DNA from 3 places in the Saccharopolyspora antiqui genome. Region 2 is predicted to be linked to each of the others. Evidence: riboswitches for the same ligand, from Rfam matches in the RefSeq annotation. Region 2 holds a riboswitch; each other region holds the start of a gene.

Region 1 (4,471 bases), on a different contig from region 2:
CGGTGATCTCGGCCAGCCAGTTCTCCAGGTCCTTGACGATCGACAGCAACCCGGCGGCGTCCTGGGCGGGCGCGAACGGGTGCAGCGAACCGAATTCCGGCCAGGTGATCGGCTCCATCTCGGCCGTCGCGTTGAGCTTCATGGTGCAGGAGCCCAACGGGATCATGCTGCGGTCCAGCGCAATGTCCTTATCGGACAGTTGCCGCAGGTAGCGCAGCAGCGAGGTCTCGGAGCGATGGGTGTGGAACACCGGGTGGGTCAGGTACTCCGAGGTGCGCCGCAGTGCTGTCGGCAGCGCGTCCGGGGTCTCGGTGTCCAGTTCGTCGACGTCCACATCCGCGATGCCGAACGCCTGCCACACGGTCGCCAGATGGGCCCGCGTGGTGGTCTCGTCGCAGCTGATGCCGACGTGGTCGACGTCCACCCGGCGGAGGTTGACGCCGCGCTGCCGGGCCGCCGCGACGATCTCGTCCGCCCTGCCCGGCACCTTCGTGACGATCGTGTCGAAGAACTCCCGGTGCAGCACCTCGATCCCGCTGCGGCGCAGCTGCTCGGCGAGCACGGCCGCCATCCGGTGCGCGCGGGTCGCGATCGAACGCAGCCCGGCCGGTCCGTGGTACACGGCGTACATCGACGCCACGACCGCCAGCAGCACCTGCGCGGTGCAGATGTTGCTGGTGGCCTTCTCGCGGCGGATGTGCTGTTCGCGGGTTTGCAGCGCCAGCCGGTAGGCCTGGTCGCCGTCGGCGTCGACGCTCACCCCGACCAGTCGGCCCGGCAGCTGCCGCTCAAGTCCCTTGGCCACGGCCATGAATCCGGCGTGCGGACCGCCGAAGCCCATCGGCACCCCGAAGCGCTGGGTGCTCCCGATCACCACGTCGGCGCCGATCTCGCCGGGCGAGCGCAGCAGCGTCAGCGCCAGCAGATCGGCCGCCACGACGACCTTCGCGCCGCGCCGGTGCACTTCGGCGATGATCTCCTCGTGGTCGCGCACCGCGCCAGCGGCGCCCGGATAGGCCAGCAGCACGCCGAAGAACTCGCCCTCCGGCAGCGCCCGCGCCCCCTCGGACAGGTCCGCCACGACGACCTCGATGCCCAGCGGCCGCGCGCGGGTCTCGATCACCGCGATGGTCTGCGGCAGCGTATCGGCGTCCACCACGAACCGCGGCGACTTCGACCGGCCCGCGCGGCGCACCAGCGTCATGCCCTCGGCCGCCGCGGTCGACTCGTCGAGCATCGAGGCGTTGGCCACCGGCGCCCCGGCCAGGTCGGCGACCATGGTCTGGAAGTTCAGCAGCGCTTCGAGGCGCCCCTGCGAGATCTCCGGCTGGTACGGGGTGTACGCGGTGTACCAGGCGGGGCTTTCCAGCACGTTGCGCAGGATCACCGGCGGGGTGATGGTGGCGTAGTAGCCCAGCCCGATCATCTCGGTGTGCGGGTGGCAGTGGTGCGCCAGGTCGCGCAGCTCGGCCAGCGCGTCGGCTTCGGTGGCCGGTTCGGGCAGCGCCAGCTCCAGGTCGCCTTCCCGGATCGCCTCCGGCACGGCGCGCTGCCCCAGCTCCTCCAGCGAACCGACCCCGATCACGTCGAGCATGTGCGCCAACTCGGCGGGCATCGGTCCGACGTGCCGATCGGCGAACGGCGTGCCGTGCTCCAGCGCGGCCAGTGGGATGCGGTCGTGGGTCACGTCGGTCATCGCCAAACCTCAATCATCACGGCGGACAAAGGGCGGCAGGCAGTGCAGGCCACGTGAGCGACGATCGCCTTGCTGCTCAGGTGACCGACCGGGCGCGGATGTCCCGCAAGACCCAGCTGGAACTGCGCTGCTCTCCCCCTCTGTCACTGTCCGCGCAGCGGACGCCTGAGAGCTTCACCCGGAGCACCGGGCTTGCACCGTCGGCGGAGTGCACCACGGCTGCGGTGCGCTCTCTTTCCAGAGGCATCTCGCCCGTGCGGTCCAGGTGGCCTGAGAGGTTGTCGGGGAGAGTTGCTCCTTCGGCGCCAGCCACGACCGAAGCCGGACCGGACTCTCCCGCACGGGGTCGGCGATGTGCCGCAGCCTACCGGATCAGGCGGCCGCAGCGGACCGCCGATGTCACCAGCCGCACATGGTTCGCCCGATTCAGCCGGTCTCGGCCTGCCGGTCGCGCCGCCGCCGGGACAACTCGTCGTCCACCGACTCCGCCAGCTCGCCACCGTCGGCCCGTTCGGCCGGGAACTCGTGGATCGTGCCGCTGATCTCGCGCATCGCACCGCTGACGGCGATGCCGAACACCCCTTGGCCACCCTGCAACAGGTCGACCACCTCCTCGGCAGAGGTGCACTCGTAGACCGTCGTCCCGTCGCTGAACAGCGTCAGCCGCGCCAGGTCCTGCACGCCTCGGTTGCGCAGGTGCTCCACCGCGACCCGGATGTTGTGCAGCGACACCCCGGTGTCCAGCAGTCGCTTGACCACCTTGAGCACCAGGATGTCCTTGAACGAGTACAACCGCTGCGAGCCAGAACCGGCGGCACCGCGGATGGACGGTCCGACCAGCTTGGTGCGCGCCCAGTAGTCCAACTGGCGGTAGGTGATACCGGCGATCTGGCAGGCCGCCGGGCCCCGGTAGCCGACCAGTTCGTCCGGCAGTGAGGCGTCGGGGAACAGTTCGCCCTGCTCAGCGGCAGCATCCCGGTTGGACGCTTCCTCGACCACGCCTGCCTCCCCTCGTCCGGCACGAAGCCGACGACGACGATCACCAGCACCCGAACCATCCCGGTCCAGGGCCGCGAACACCGCCCACCGGTCGAACGCATCGGCCGAATCACCGGCTGAATCACACCGGGGCAATTCGCGTATCTCGACGGTATGCCTGCCCCGCGGGGAGGTCAACGCGACGCGCCCGGACGACCCGGCCCCTGCCCGCGGTGCGCGGGCAGGGGCCGGGATGCTGTCGTCGGGCCGATCGGCGGGGTCAGGTGTCCGCGCCGCGGAAGTCCTCCGGCGATACCGAGTCCAGGAACTCGCGGAACTTCTCGACCTCGTCCTCTTGCTCGTCCGGGATGATCAGCCCCGCCTCGTCCAACACCGATTCGTCGGCGTGGATCGGCACCCCGATGCGCAGCGCCAGCGCCACCGAGTCGCTCGGCCGTGCCGAAACCCGCACATCCCCGTCGAACACCAGCTCGGCGAAGAAGGTGCCGTCCTGCAGGTCGGTGATCCGCACCTGTTCCAGGTCGCGCCCGAGGGCACCGATGACGTCCTTCAGCAGGTCGTGGGTAAGTGGTCTTTGCGGCCGCACACCCTGCTGCTCAAGGGCGATGGCCGTCGCCTCGACCGAGCCGATCCAGATCGGCAGGTAACGCTCGCCGTGCGCCTCGCGCAACAGCAGAATCGGCTGGTTTGCTGGTAGTTCCACTCGCACGCCGACGACGCGCATCTCGCTGCTCATCGTCACATCGCCTCCTCCAGCGCGCCGAAGCGTGACATCCCCGTCGAGGATCGCGCACCGACGCCTCCGACGCTACCCGCGATACGGCGGACACGCCCATCCCTTTGGCGGTCTGGTCGACCACCGATTCTCGCGGCCTTCCTGCCGGTGCATCTGGCCCGAAACCGCTGGCTGAGCTCTTCATCGAGCATTACCCAGCACGATACACCGCCCACCGGCCCATCGGACCGGTGCAAAAAGCCGCATTGACGTAGAAACCGGTTGCGACGCCGGGAAATTCCCAGCGCGCGGACATCGCGCGCCCGGCCCGCGGACCCGGGACGCGCCAGCGGGGCGACGCCACCTCGGCGCCGCCCCGCTGGCGGGTCGCAAAGTCGAATGCCGGGGCCTCAGCGGCCGCCCGGTCCCCCGTCGATCGGGCCGGTCAGGAACACCAGCCGGAACTTCCCGATCTGCACCTCATCGCCGTTGGCCAGCACCGAGGTGTCCACCGGCTCCCGGTTGACGTAGGTGCCGTTGAGGCTGCCGACGTCGACGACCACGAAGTCGTTGCCCTCGCGCCGGAACTCGGCGTGCCGACGGGAAACCGTGACGTCGTCGAGGAAGATGTCGCTGTCCGGGTGACGTCCCGCGCTGGTGGTCTCCCGGTCCAGCAGAAATCGCGAACCCGCGTTCGGGCCACGCTTGACCACCAGCAGGGCGGACCCGGCGGGCAGCGCATCGACCCCGGATGCGGCGGCAGGCTCCGGGGGCGCACTCTCGGTGCTTTCCGGCTCCGAGAGGAAGGGCCTGAAGACCGAGGTGGTCTCCGGTGACTGCTCCGGCGGAACATCGCCGAAGCCGCTGTTTTGGCTCACCTGAGCTCTCCTCTACGCGGATAGATCGTGCCAAGTATGTGCCCAACGTACCGTGCTGCGACAGGCACGGAACGCGCGACTCCCGACATCTTCTCCGCGGCCACCGACACGAAGACGATCATGCCTGGTCGATCAGCTTCTGGTAGCCCGCGGCGTCGAGCAGCCCGGTCAGTTGGGCCGGGT
Region 2 (4,471 bases):
GTGACCGGCGAGGTTGCCGGTTTCATGCTGACGGCGGCCGACCTACCCACTGTTTACGTCAGCGGCGACAACGCTTCGCTCGACGTGGTCCGGCACATCGCCGACCGGTTCGCCCCGGTGGACACGGCGGTGCTGTTCGCCGGTGCCGCCCGAACCAGGTTCTTCGATGGCGCACTGCTCACATTGGACAGTGCGGGGGCGGTCGAGGCCGCGAAGCTCCTGCGGGCGAGGCGCATCGTGCCGGTCCACTTCAACAGCTGGCAGCACTTCACCGAAGGCGGCGACGCACTGCGCGAGGCGTTCGAGCGGGCCGGGCTCGCCGACCGGCTCGTACTGCTCCAGCCCGGGGAATCCGCCACACCCTGAGCCACGCACAGCGCGGCAGGGTCGGCACTGATGACGGCTCCCCGGTCCGATTCAGGAACCCGTGTTCGCAGGTAGGACCACAAGTGGCGCTGCGCAATGCCCAGTTCCACCAGTGAGTCGTTGATGTGCCCAACGACGGCTTGGTTGGCCGCCCCGGTCCAGTACCCCATCGGATGGGTCGCGTCGGTGAATTCCATCTCCGGCCCCTTCCTCCGAGATCCCGCTGATGAAACCACCTAAAACCTCAACTCAAGTTGAGAGCAAACCCCCATTCTCGACCACGACGCGAACGCCCCGGGGCGCAGATTCTCGCGGCTCAGGGGCGGTTTTCTCAGCACTCGATGACGTTGACGGCCAGTCCGCCGCGGGCGGTCTCCTTGTACTTGACCTTCATGTCCCGGCCGGTTTCCCGCATGGTCTTGATCACCTTGTCAAGCGAGACGAAATGGCTGCCGTCGCCGCGCATCGCCATCCGCGCGGCCGTGATGGCCTTCACCGAAGCGACCGCGTTGCGCTCGATGCACGGGATCTGCACCAGGCCGCCGATCGGATCGCAGGTGAGCCCGAGGTTGTGCTCCATCGCGATCTCGGCGGCGTTCTCCACCTGGTTCGGGGTTCCGCCGAGGACCTCGGCGAGCCCGGCGGCGGCCATCGAACACGCGGAGCCGACCTCGCCCTGACAGCCGACCTCGGCCCCGGAGATCGACGCGTTCTCCTTGAACAGCACACCGACCGCAGCGGCCGCGAGCAGGAACCGAACCACCCCGTTGTCGTCGGCACCAGGCACGAAACGCACGTAGTAGTGCAGCACCGCGGGCACGATGCCAGCCGCTCCGTTGGTCGGCGCGGTCACCACGCGACCGCCGGCCGCGTTCTCCTCGTTCACCGCGAGCGCGAAGAGGGTGACCCACTCCAGCGGATCGTCCCGCTCGGTCAGCGAAGCGGCCAATTCCGCCGCCCGACGCCGGACTTTGAGGCCGCCGGGCAGTTCTCCGGTGTTGCGGCACCCGTTGTCCACGCATTCGCGCATGACTTGCCAGATGTCCAGCAGTTCCCGGCGCACGGTGTCCTCGTCGCGCCAGGACAACTCGTTGGCCAGCATGATGTCGCTGATCGACAGCCCGGACTCGGCGGTTCGGGCGAGCAGTTCCGCACCGGTGCGGAACGGGAACTTCAACACCGTCTCGTCGGGTTTGATCCGATCGGCACCAGTGGCGTCCTCGTCGACGACGAAACCACCGCCCACCGAATAGAACACCGCGGTGTCCAACTCGGCGTCGTCGGCGCCGAACGCGGTGAACCGCATCCCGTTGGGGTGCAAGGGCAGTGACCTGCGGCGGTGCATCACCAGATCCCGGTCCACCACGAACCTGATCTCCTGCACTTCGTCGACCAGCAACCGCCCGGTCTCCCGGATTTCCGCCACCCGGCCCTCAACCGCGGCCGGGTCGACGCTTTCCGGGCTGTGGCCCTCCAGACCGAGCAGCACCGCCTTCGGGCTGCCGTGCCCGTGCCCGGTCGCTCCCAGCGAACCGAACAGTTCCGCCTTGATCCGCTTCACCTGCGGCAACCGGCCCGCGTCGCGCAGCCGCTGCGCGAACCGCTTCGCAGCGCGCATCGGGCCAACGGTGTGCGAGCTGGACGGCCCGATGCCCACCGAGAACAGGTCGAAGACGCTGATCGCCATTGGCGCTCTCCTCCGTCGCCCGACCCGGCTACTGCGCGATCAGTTCCGCGTACTGCTCGGCGGTGAGCACCGCACCGGTGTCGGTGGCGCGCACCTCAAGCAGCCAACCCCCACCGAAGGGCTCGGTGTTGACCAGCGCGGGATCGTCCACAACGGACTCGTTGATCGCCACGACCTCGCCGCTCACCGGCGCGAACAGGTCGCTGACGGACTTGGTGGACTCCAGTTCACCGCAGGACTGACCGGCCTCGATCTGGTCTCCGACCGCGGGCAACTGGACGTAGACGATGTCGCCGAGGGCGTCGGCGGCATGTTGGGTGATGCCGATCCGGACCAGTTCGCCGCGGTCGGCAAGCCACTCGTGTTCTTCGGTGTAGCGCAGGTTCTCGGGCATGGACATGCGGGGAGGCTCCATAGCTGTCGGGGGGCACGCATGCCCGGGGTTGCTGGGCCTCCCCCTCTGTTGCGGAACCTGAGAGCTTCACCGCGGCAGTCGCGGCTTGCACCGTGGGTGGAGCGTCATCGATGACGCACGCTTTCCAGAGTTGCCTCGCCCGAACGGTCATGGGTGCCTGAGAGTTTGTGGGGAGTCTTGCTCCTTCGGCGCCCTGGCGGCTCGACGTGAGCTCGCAGGGTCTCTCCCGCACGGGGTCTAGGGCCGGTATGCGATTGTCGAGGTGCTCAGCAACGATAAACGGGCCAGCCCTGGTGTCAACGCCCTCCCCGCCCACCGGAGGCGGCCCGAGGTTCTCAGGAGGCCGGTGATGCTGGACATCCGGGCACTGGTCGAGAGAGTCGGACCGACGCTGCTGCGCGCCGTGGTCATCCCGGAGCCGACCGTCTGCGTCGGGGACGTCGTCATCGCCGAGCTTGATCAACCACCGACCGCGGCCGGCGGTGACCTCGTTCTGGGGGTGGCCGTCACGGACCGCGAACATGCGGTGGCGCTGACGCGGGTGTGCGGCGCACAGGATGCCGCGGCAGTGCTGCTCAAGCCGCCGATTTCCGCTGATGACGCCGTCGTCGCGGCTGCCGAGCAGAGCGGGGTGGCGCTGGTCGAGGTTCGGCCTGGTACCGCCTGGGCGCAGCTGGTCTGGCTGATCCGTGCCGCGTTGGCCGGAACCGGCATCGAGGAGGCCGATGCGCGCGGCGCCGGTGTGGGTGATCTGTTCCGGCTCGCCGATGCGGTGGCCGACGTGGTGGACGCGCCCGTCACGATTGAGGACGCGCACTCCCAGGTGCTGGCGTATTCCGCGCGGCAGGATCTCACCGATCCCGCGCGGGTGTCGACGATCATGGGGCGCAAGCAGCCCGACGACGTGCTCGCCAAGTTCCGGGCTCGCGGCACGTTCCGGCAGCTCAGCAAGGGCAGTTCGGCGATCTTCGTGCCCGCCCAGCAGGACGGAACCCTGCCCCGGTTGGTCGTGCCGATCCGGATGGGCGGTGAGCTGCTGGGGTCGATGTGGGCGGTGGTTCCCGGCGAGGTGTCCGAGGAGCGTTCTACCGCCTTCGCGGACACCGCACCGCTGGTCGCGCTGCAACTGCTGCGGTGGCGCGCGGTGGCGGATTCGGAGCGGCGCCGATCCGCCGAACAGGTGCGGCTGCTGTTGGAAGGCGGTGAAGGCTGGCGGGCCGCCGCCAACGACCTGGCGGTGCCCAACGAGCCGCATCGAGTCGTCGCCATCGAAGTGCCATCGTCGGCCGGCCCCGCGGAGGGGCATCGGTTGGCGATGTGGGAGTGGATCACGCGCGGGATCGGGCGGCGCCCGCTGGTCACCGAGATCGGCACCCTGCTGTATGCGCTGGTTCCCGACCGCGCCCGCCCCGGCGGCTGGCCGGACTTGCGGGAAGCCCTCGCATCCCACGACGTGTCGCCCCGTCCGCTCATCGCGGTGGGCACCGCGGTGGCTGTTGCCGAGCTGGCCCAGTCGCGGACGCAAGCCGAGGAGCTGATCGGCCTGCTGCGGACCGGCCTGTTGACGCAGCGGGTGGCGGTGTACGAGGACAACTGGCATCTGCTGGTGCTCAGCCGCATGGCGGGCGCGGCGACGGATGCCGGAATCGGCGCGCTCGGGCCGATACCGGTGCTGCGCGACCACGACCGCACGCAGGGCACCGACTACCTGGCCACCCTGCACGCGGCGCTGCGGCACCCCGGCGATCCCCGGCAGGCGAGCCGCGAGCTGCGCGTGCACCCCAACACCTTCCGCTATCGGATGAAGCGACTCACCCAACTCGTGAACGTCGACCTCGAAGACCCCGACGTCCGATCCGCGCTGCTCGTGCAACTACTCGCCGAGCACTGGGCGCAGCACGGCTGAAAGCAAGGGAACCTTCCTGCCACTCCCACCACACCGAACCGCCCGGCGCCAGATGGGAGCAAGGGAACCTTCCTGTCACCCGCCACTCGACCGCGGG
Region 3 (4,471 bases), on a different contig from region 2:
GATCACGTGCTCCAACGGCCCGCCCTGCTGACCGGGGAACACGGCGGAGTTGAACTTCTTGGTGAACTCCGGATCCGAGGACAGGATCACGCCACCGCGCGGCCCGCCGAGGGTCTTGTGGGTGGTGGTGGTCACCACGTGGGCGTGCGGCACCGGGCTGGGGTGCAACCCGGCGGCGACCAGTCCGGCGAAGTGCGCCATGTCGACCATCAGGTAGGCGCCGACCTCGTCGGCGATCTCCCGGAACCGCTTGAAGTCCAGCTGGCGCGGGTAGGCCGACCATCCGGCGATGATCAGTTGGGGCTGGTGCTCGCGGGCCAGCTGGGCGACTTCGTCCATGTCGACGCGGTGGTCCTCGGCGCTGACGTGGTACGGCACCACGTTGTAGAGCTTGCCGGAGAAGTTGATCCGCATCCCGTGGGTGAGGTGCCCGCCGTGGGCCAGGTCCAGGCCCATGATGGTGTCGCCCGGCTTGAGCAGCGCGAACATCGCCGCCGCGTTGGCCTGCGCGCCGGAATGCGGCTGCACGTTGGCGAACGCGGCCCCGAAGAGCTCCTTGACCCGGTCGATGGCCAGCTGCTCGATGACGTCGACGTGCTCGCAGCCGCCGTAGTAGCGGCGGCCCGGATAGCCCTCGGCGTACTTGTTGGTCAGCACCGAACCCTGCGCCTCCAACACCGCCTGCGGGGCGAAGTTCTCCGACGCGATCATCTCCAGCGTGGACTGCTGGCGGTGCAACTCAGCGCCCACCGCCACCGCCACCTCCGGATCCACCGCGGCCAGCTGGTCGTTGAACAGGTCCGGTGTCGACATGATGTTGCCTCCTGTGTATTGCGGGACACCCGCACCCGGTCGGACCCGTGCGAGGGGATGACGAATGTCTCGCAAGTGTCCTCCAGATGTTCGATCTCGTCAGGCTTCGCGGCGGTAGAACGGCAGCTCGACGACCTGCACCGCGACGTTCCTACCGCGGATGTCGACCTGCAACTGGGTGCCGGGTTCGCTGTGGTCGCGATCCACGTAGGCCATCCCGATCGGGTGGCCCAGGGTCGGGGACGGGGCGCCGCTGGTGACGACGCCGACCTCGGCGCCGTCGGCGGCCAGCACGCGGTAGCCGTGCCGGGGCGCGCGGCGCTGCTCGGTGCTCAGCCCGACCAGGGTGCGCTCGGTGGGCTTCTCGGCGGTGGCGGCCAGCGCGGCCTTGCCGACGAAGTCGCCGGGCTTGTCGAGCTTGACCACCCGGCCGAGGTTGGCGTGGTAGGGCGTGAGGTCGGCGGACAGCTCGTTGCCGTACAGCGGCATGCCCGCTTCCAGGCGCAGCGTGTCGCGGCAGGACAGCCCGGTCGGCAGCAGGCCGTGCCGCGCGCCGGACTCGGTCAGCGCCTGCCAGACCGCTTCGGCGTCGCCGGGCGCGGTGAACAGCTCGAAGCCGTCCTCGCCGGTGTAGCCGGTGCGCGCCAGCAGCACGTCCTGGCCCGCCACCTGGCTGCGGTAGCCCGCGTAGTACTTGACCTCGTCGAGGTCGGTGTCGGTCAACGGCGCGAGGATCGCGACGGCGTTGGGGCCCTGCACGGCGATCAGCGCGTAGTCGTCGGAGACGTCCCGGTGCTCGGCGTCGAACCCGCCGACCCGGTCGGCCAACTCGGCGGACACCAGGGCCGCGTTGGCGGCGTTGGCCACCACCAGGAACTCCTGCTCGTCGAGCCGGTAGACGATCAGGTCGTCGAGCACGCCACCGGAGTCGTTGCAGATCATCGTGTAGCGGGCGCGGCCGGGCTTGATCGCCGACGCGGCCCCGACCAGCGCGTGGTCCAGCGCTTCGGCGGCCTGCGGCCCGCTGATGCGAATCTCACCCATGTGGGTCAGGTCGAACAGTCCGGCGCTGCCCCGGACCGCGTTGTGCTCGGCGATGTCGCCGGAGTAGCGCACCGGCATCTGCCAGCCCGCGAATTCGGTGAAGGTCGCACCGAGGGCTTCGTGCACGTGGTGCAGGGGCGTTCGCCGAGGCGACGACATGGTGAGACTCCTCCTGGTGGGCACCGGTCGGCAGTCGAGGGCCGGTCAGCTCACTGCGCCCAACCTTATCGGGGGCACCTCGACTCCGACCTGCACGGGCTTGGGACCTGCACGGGCTTGCGCTGGTCGGGCGGGTCTCCCCGGAGTCATTGGCCTGAGAGTTTCGCCACCCCCAGGGGTGGCTTGCACCGTGGGCGAGAAGCCTGCGCTTCTGCTTTTCTCCGTGTTCGCCTGGTGTCGTGCGGTGCCGGTGCCTGAGAGTTTGCTGGGGAGTGTTGCTCCTTCGGCGCTCCACCTCGCGGGCGGAGTCTCTCCCGCACGACGTCATCGGCGCGGTATTCGGTTGTGCGCCCAGGACGCTACGAACCGAACACGACCCAAGTCAACCGGACGAGTGAGTGATCTCGGACTGGCTTGACCGCGACTTGTGTCTCCTCCGAAAGGGGTTACCCGAAGTGGACTGAGTGAGTTGTCCGTTCGCGTCACCAGGCGTCGCCGGATCCCATGTCGTCGCGGGCTGCGTTCAGTTCTGCGACATCGGCCGGGTCTTCCAGCGACGCCTGGGGCTCGCGGCGCATCCGCTCGTCGCTCAGTTCGCGGTACTGCTTCTGCAGGCCGTCTATCAGGGCGGATAGGGCTAGTTCGAAGCTGTCCGCGTCTATTTCCGCCGCGTGTTCGCGGAGCAGGTGGGCTCGGTTGAGGTGTGGGAAGCGGTCGTCGTAGACCGCCGCGTCGTCTGGGAAGCCGCCGCTGAACGAGCCCATCGCGGAGCCGACCACCAGGTACTTCGTCGAGGCACCGATCATCGTGGCGTAGCGCTGCGGCCAGCCCGCGCTGGTCAGGCCGCCGTGCACCGCGTCCGCGGCGCGCAGCGCGATCTCCCGGCGGGCCGGGCCGTAGGCCAGGAACGGGACCAGGTTCGGGTGCGAGATCAGGGCCGCCCGGTAGGAGCGGGCCCAGGTGCGCAGGCCGGTCGTCCAGTCCGCGTCGAAGCCGGAGACGTCCACCGCGGCCATCACGCCGTCGGCGATCTCGTGCAGCAGGTCTTCCTTGGTCGACACGTGGTTGTAGAGCGATGCGGCGCGCACGCCGAGTCGCTCGGCCAGGCGGCGCATGGACAGCGCGTCGAGGCCGTCAGTGTCGATGATCTCCAGCCCGATCCGCTGGATGCGCTCCGGCGACAGCCGGGGAGTGGCTGGTCTGGGCACGTTCTCTCCTCGTCGGGTCCCTTGCGGCGCTCGCCGGGACGGTCTTAGGCTGCCATAAAACTAACGTCGTTAGTTATGCGGCTGCACTGAAAGGAATCCGGCGATGGTCGACTTCTCGCTGTCCGACACCGAACGCGACATCCGCGACTGGGTGCGCAACTTCGTCCAGCGCGAGCTGGTGCCGCTGGAACCCGAGGTGCTGCGTCGCGAGCGGGCCGGGCAACGCGGCCTGACCAGGGACGAGCTGCGCGAACTGCAGGACAAGGCGAAGCAGTCCGGGTTCTGGGGCGTGCAGACGCCCGAGGAGTACGGCGGGATGGGCCTGTCGGCGGTGCTGACCGCGCTGATCGAGATCGAGCTCGGCCGCACCTTCGTGCCGTTCCGGTTCGGCGGCTACGCCGACAACATCCTGTACTACGCCAACGAGGAGCAGAAGCAGCGCTACCTGCTGCCGACCATCGAGGGCACCCGCAAGTCGTGCTTCGCGATCACCGAGCCGGGTGCCGGATCGGATGCCAGGAACCTGCGCACCACCGCCGTCCAAGACGGCGACGAGTGGGTGATCAACGGTGAGAAGACGTTCATCACCGGCGGCATCGACGCCGACTTCGCGATGGTCTTCGCCGTCACCGATCGGGCCAACGGCGGGGTCACCTGCTTCCTCGCCGACCGGGACATGGGCTGGAAGTCCGAGCCGATCGACATCATGGGCCCGTTGGAGCGCCAACCCGCCGCGCTGGTGTTCGACAACGTTCGGGTGCCCGCGAGCAACGTGCTCGGCGAGGTCGGCAAGGGCTTCGCGCTGGCCATGCAGTGGATCGGCCGCGGCCGCTACCTGCTGCCCGCGCACGCGCTCGGGGCCTGCGAACGGCTGGTCGAGATGGGAATGGACTACGCCAAGACCCGCGAGACCTTCGGCAAGCCGATCGCCGAGCGCCAGGCCATCCAGTGGATGATCGCCGACTCCGCGGTGGAGATCGAGGCGCTGCGCTGGCTGGTGCTGCAGGCGGCCTGGCAGGTCGACCAGGGTCTGGACTCGCGGCACGCGCAGTCGATCGCCAAGCTGTTCGGGGCCACCCGCGCGGGCGAGATCGTGGACCGGGTGCTGCAGATGCACGGTGGCATGGGCTACACGAAGGAACTGCCGGTCGAGCGCTGGTACCGCGACCTGCGACTGCTGCGCATCTTCGAAGGCACCGACGAGATCCAGCGCCGCACGGTGGCCCGCAACCTGCTGAAGGGCCACG

The links. Region 2 has a riboswitch for glycine ahead of gcvH (glycine cleavage system protein GcvH). Riboswitches for the same ligand answer to the same signal wherever they lie in the genome.
Region 1: it holds a riboswitch for glycine, as region 2 does, so the genes downstream of both, gcvP (aminomethyl-transferring glycine dehydrogenase) here and gcvH (glycine cleavage system protein GcvH) in region 2, are expected to answer to the same signal.
Region 3: it holds a riboswitch for glycine, as region 2 does, so the genes downstream of both, gcvT (glycine cleavage system aminomethyltransferase GcvT) here and gcvH (glycine cleavage system protein GcvH) in region 2, are expected to answer to the same signal.

What each region holds. Positions count from the first base shown of each region.
Region 1 covers NZ_JBQQBO010000007.1:221,037-225,507, forward strand. The annotation lists gene gcvP (aminomethyl-transferring glycine dehydrogenase) at 1-1,696, opposite strand, end outside; glycine riboswitch at 1,827-1,943, opposite strand; glycine riboswitch at 1,944-2,045, opposite strand; gene ACTWQN_RS14565 (MerR family transcriptional regulator) at 2,123-2,695, opposite strand; gene ACTWQN_RS14570 (bifunctional nuclease family protein) at 2,955-3,431, opposite strand; gene garA (glycogen accumulation regulator GarA) at 3,821-4,288, opposite strand; gene gcvH (glycine cleavage system protein GcvH) at 4,407-4,471, opposite strand, start outside.
Region 2 covers NZ_JBQQBO010000027.1:69,079-73,549, reverse strand. The annotation lists gene ACTWQN_RS31520 (MBL fold metallo-hydrolase) at 1-366, shown strand, start outside; gene ACTWQN_RS31515 (L-serine ammonia-lyase) at 698-2,053, opposite strand; gene gcvH (glycine cleavage system protein GcvH) at 2,082-2,453, opposite strand; glycine riboswitch at 2,504-2,602, opposite strand; glycine riboswitch at 2,603-2,707, opposite strand; gene ACTWQN_RS31505 (PucR family transcriptional regulator) at 2,818-4,374, shown strand.
Region 3 covers NZ_JBQQBO010000025.1:38,252-42,722, reverse strand. The annotation lists gene glyA (serine hydroxymethyltransferase) at 1-813, opposite strand, end outside; gene gcvT (glycine cleavage system aminomethyltransferase GcvT) at 913-2,016, opposite strand; glycine riboswitch at 2,150-2,248, opposite strand; glycine riboswitch at 2,249-2,343, opposite strand; gene ACTWQN_RS30365 (TetR/AcrR family transcriptional regulator) at 2,499-3,224, opposite strand; gene ACTWQN_RS30360 (acyl-CoA dehydrogenase family protein) at 3,328-4,471, shown strand, end outside.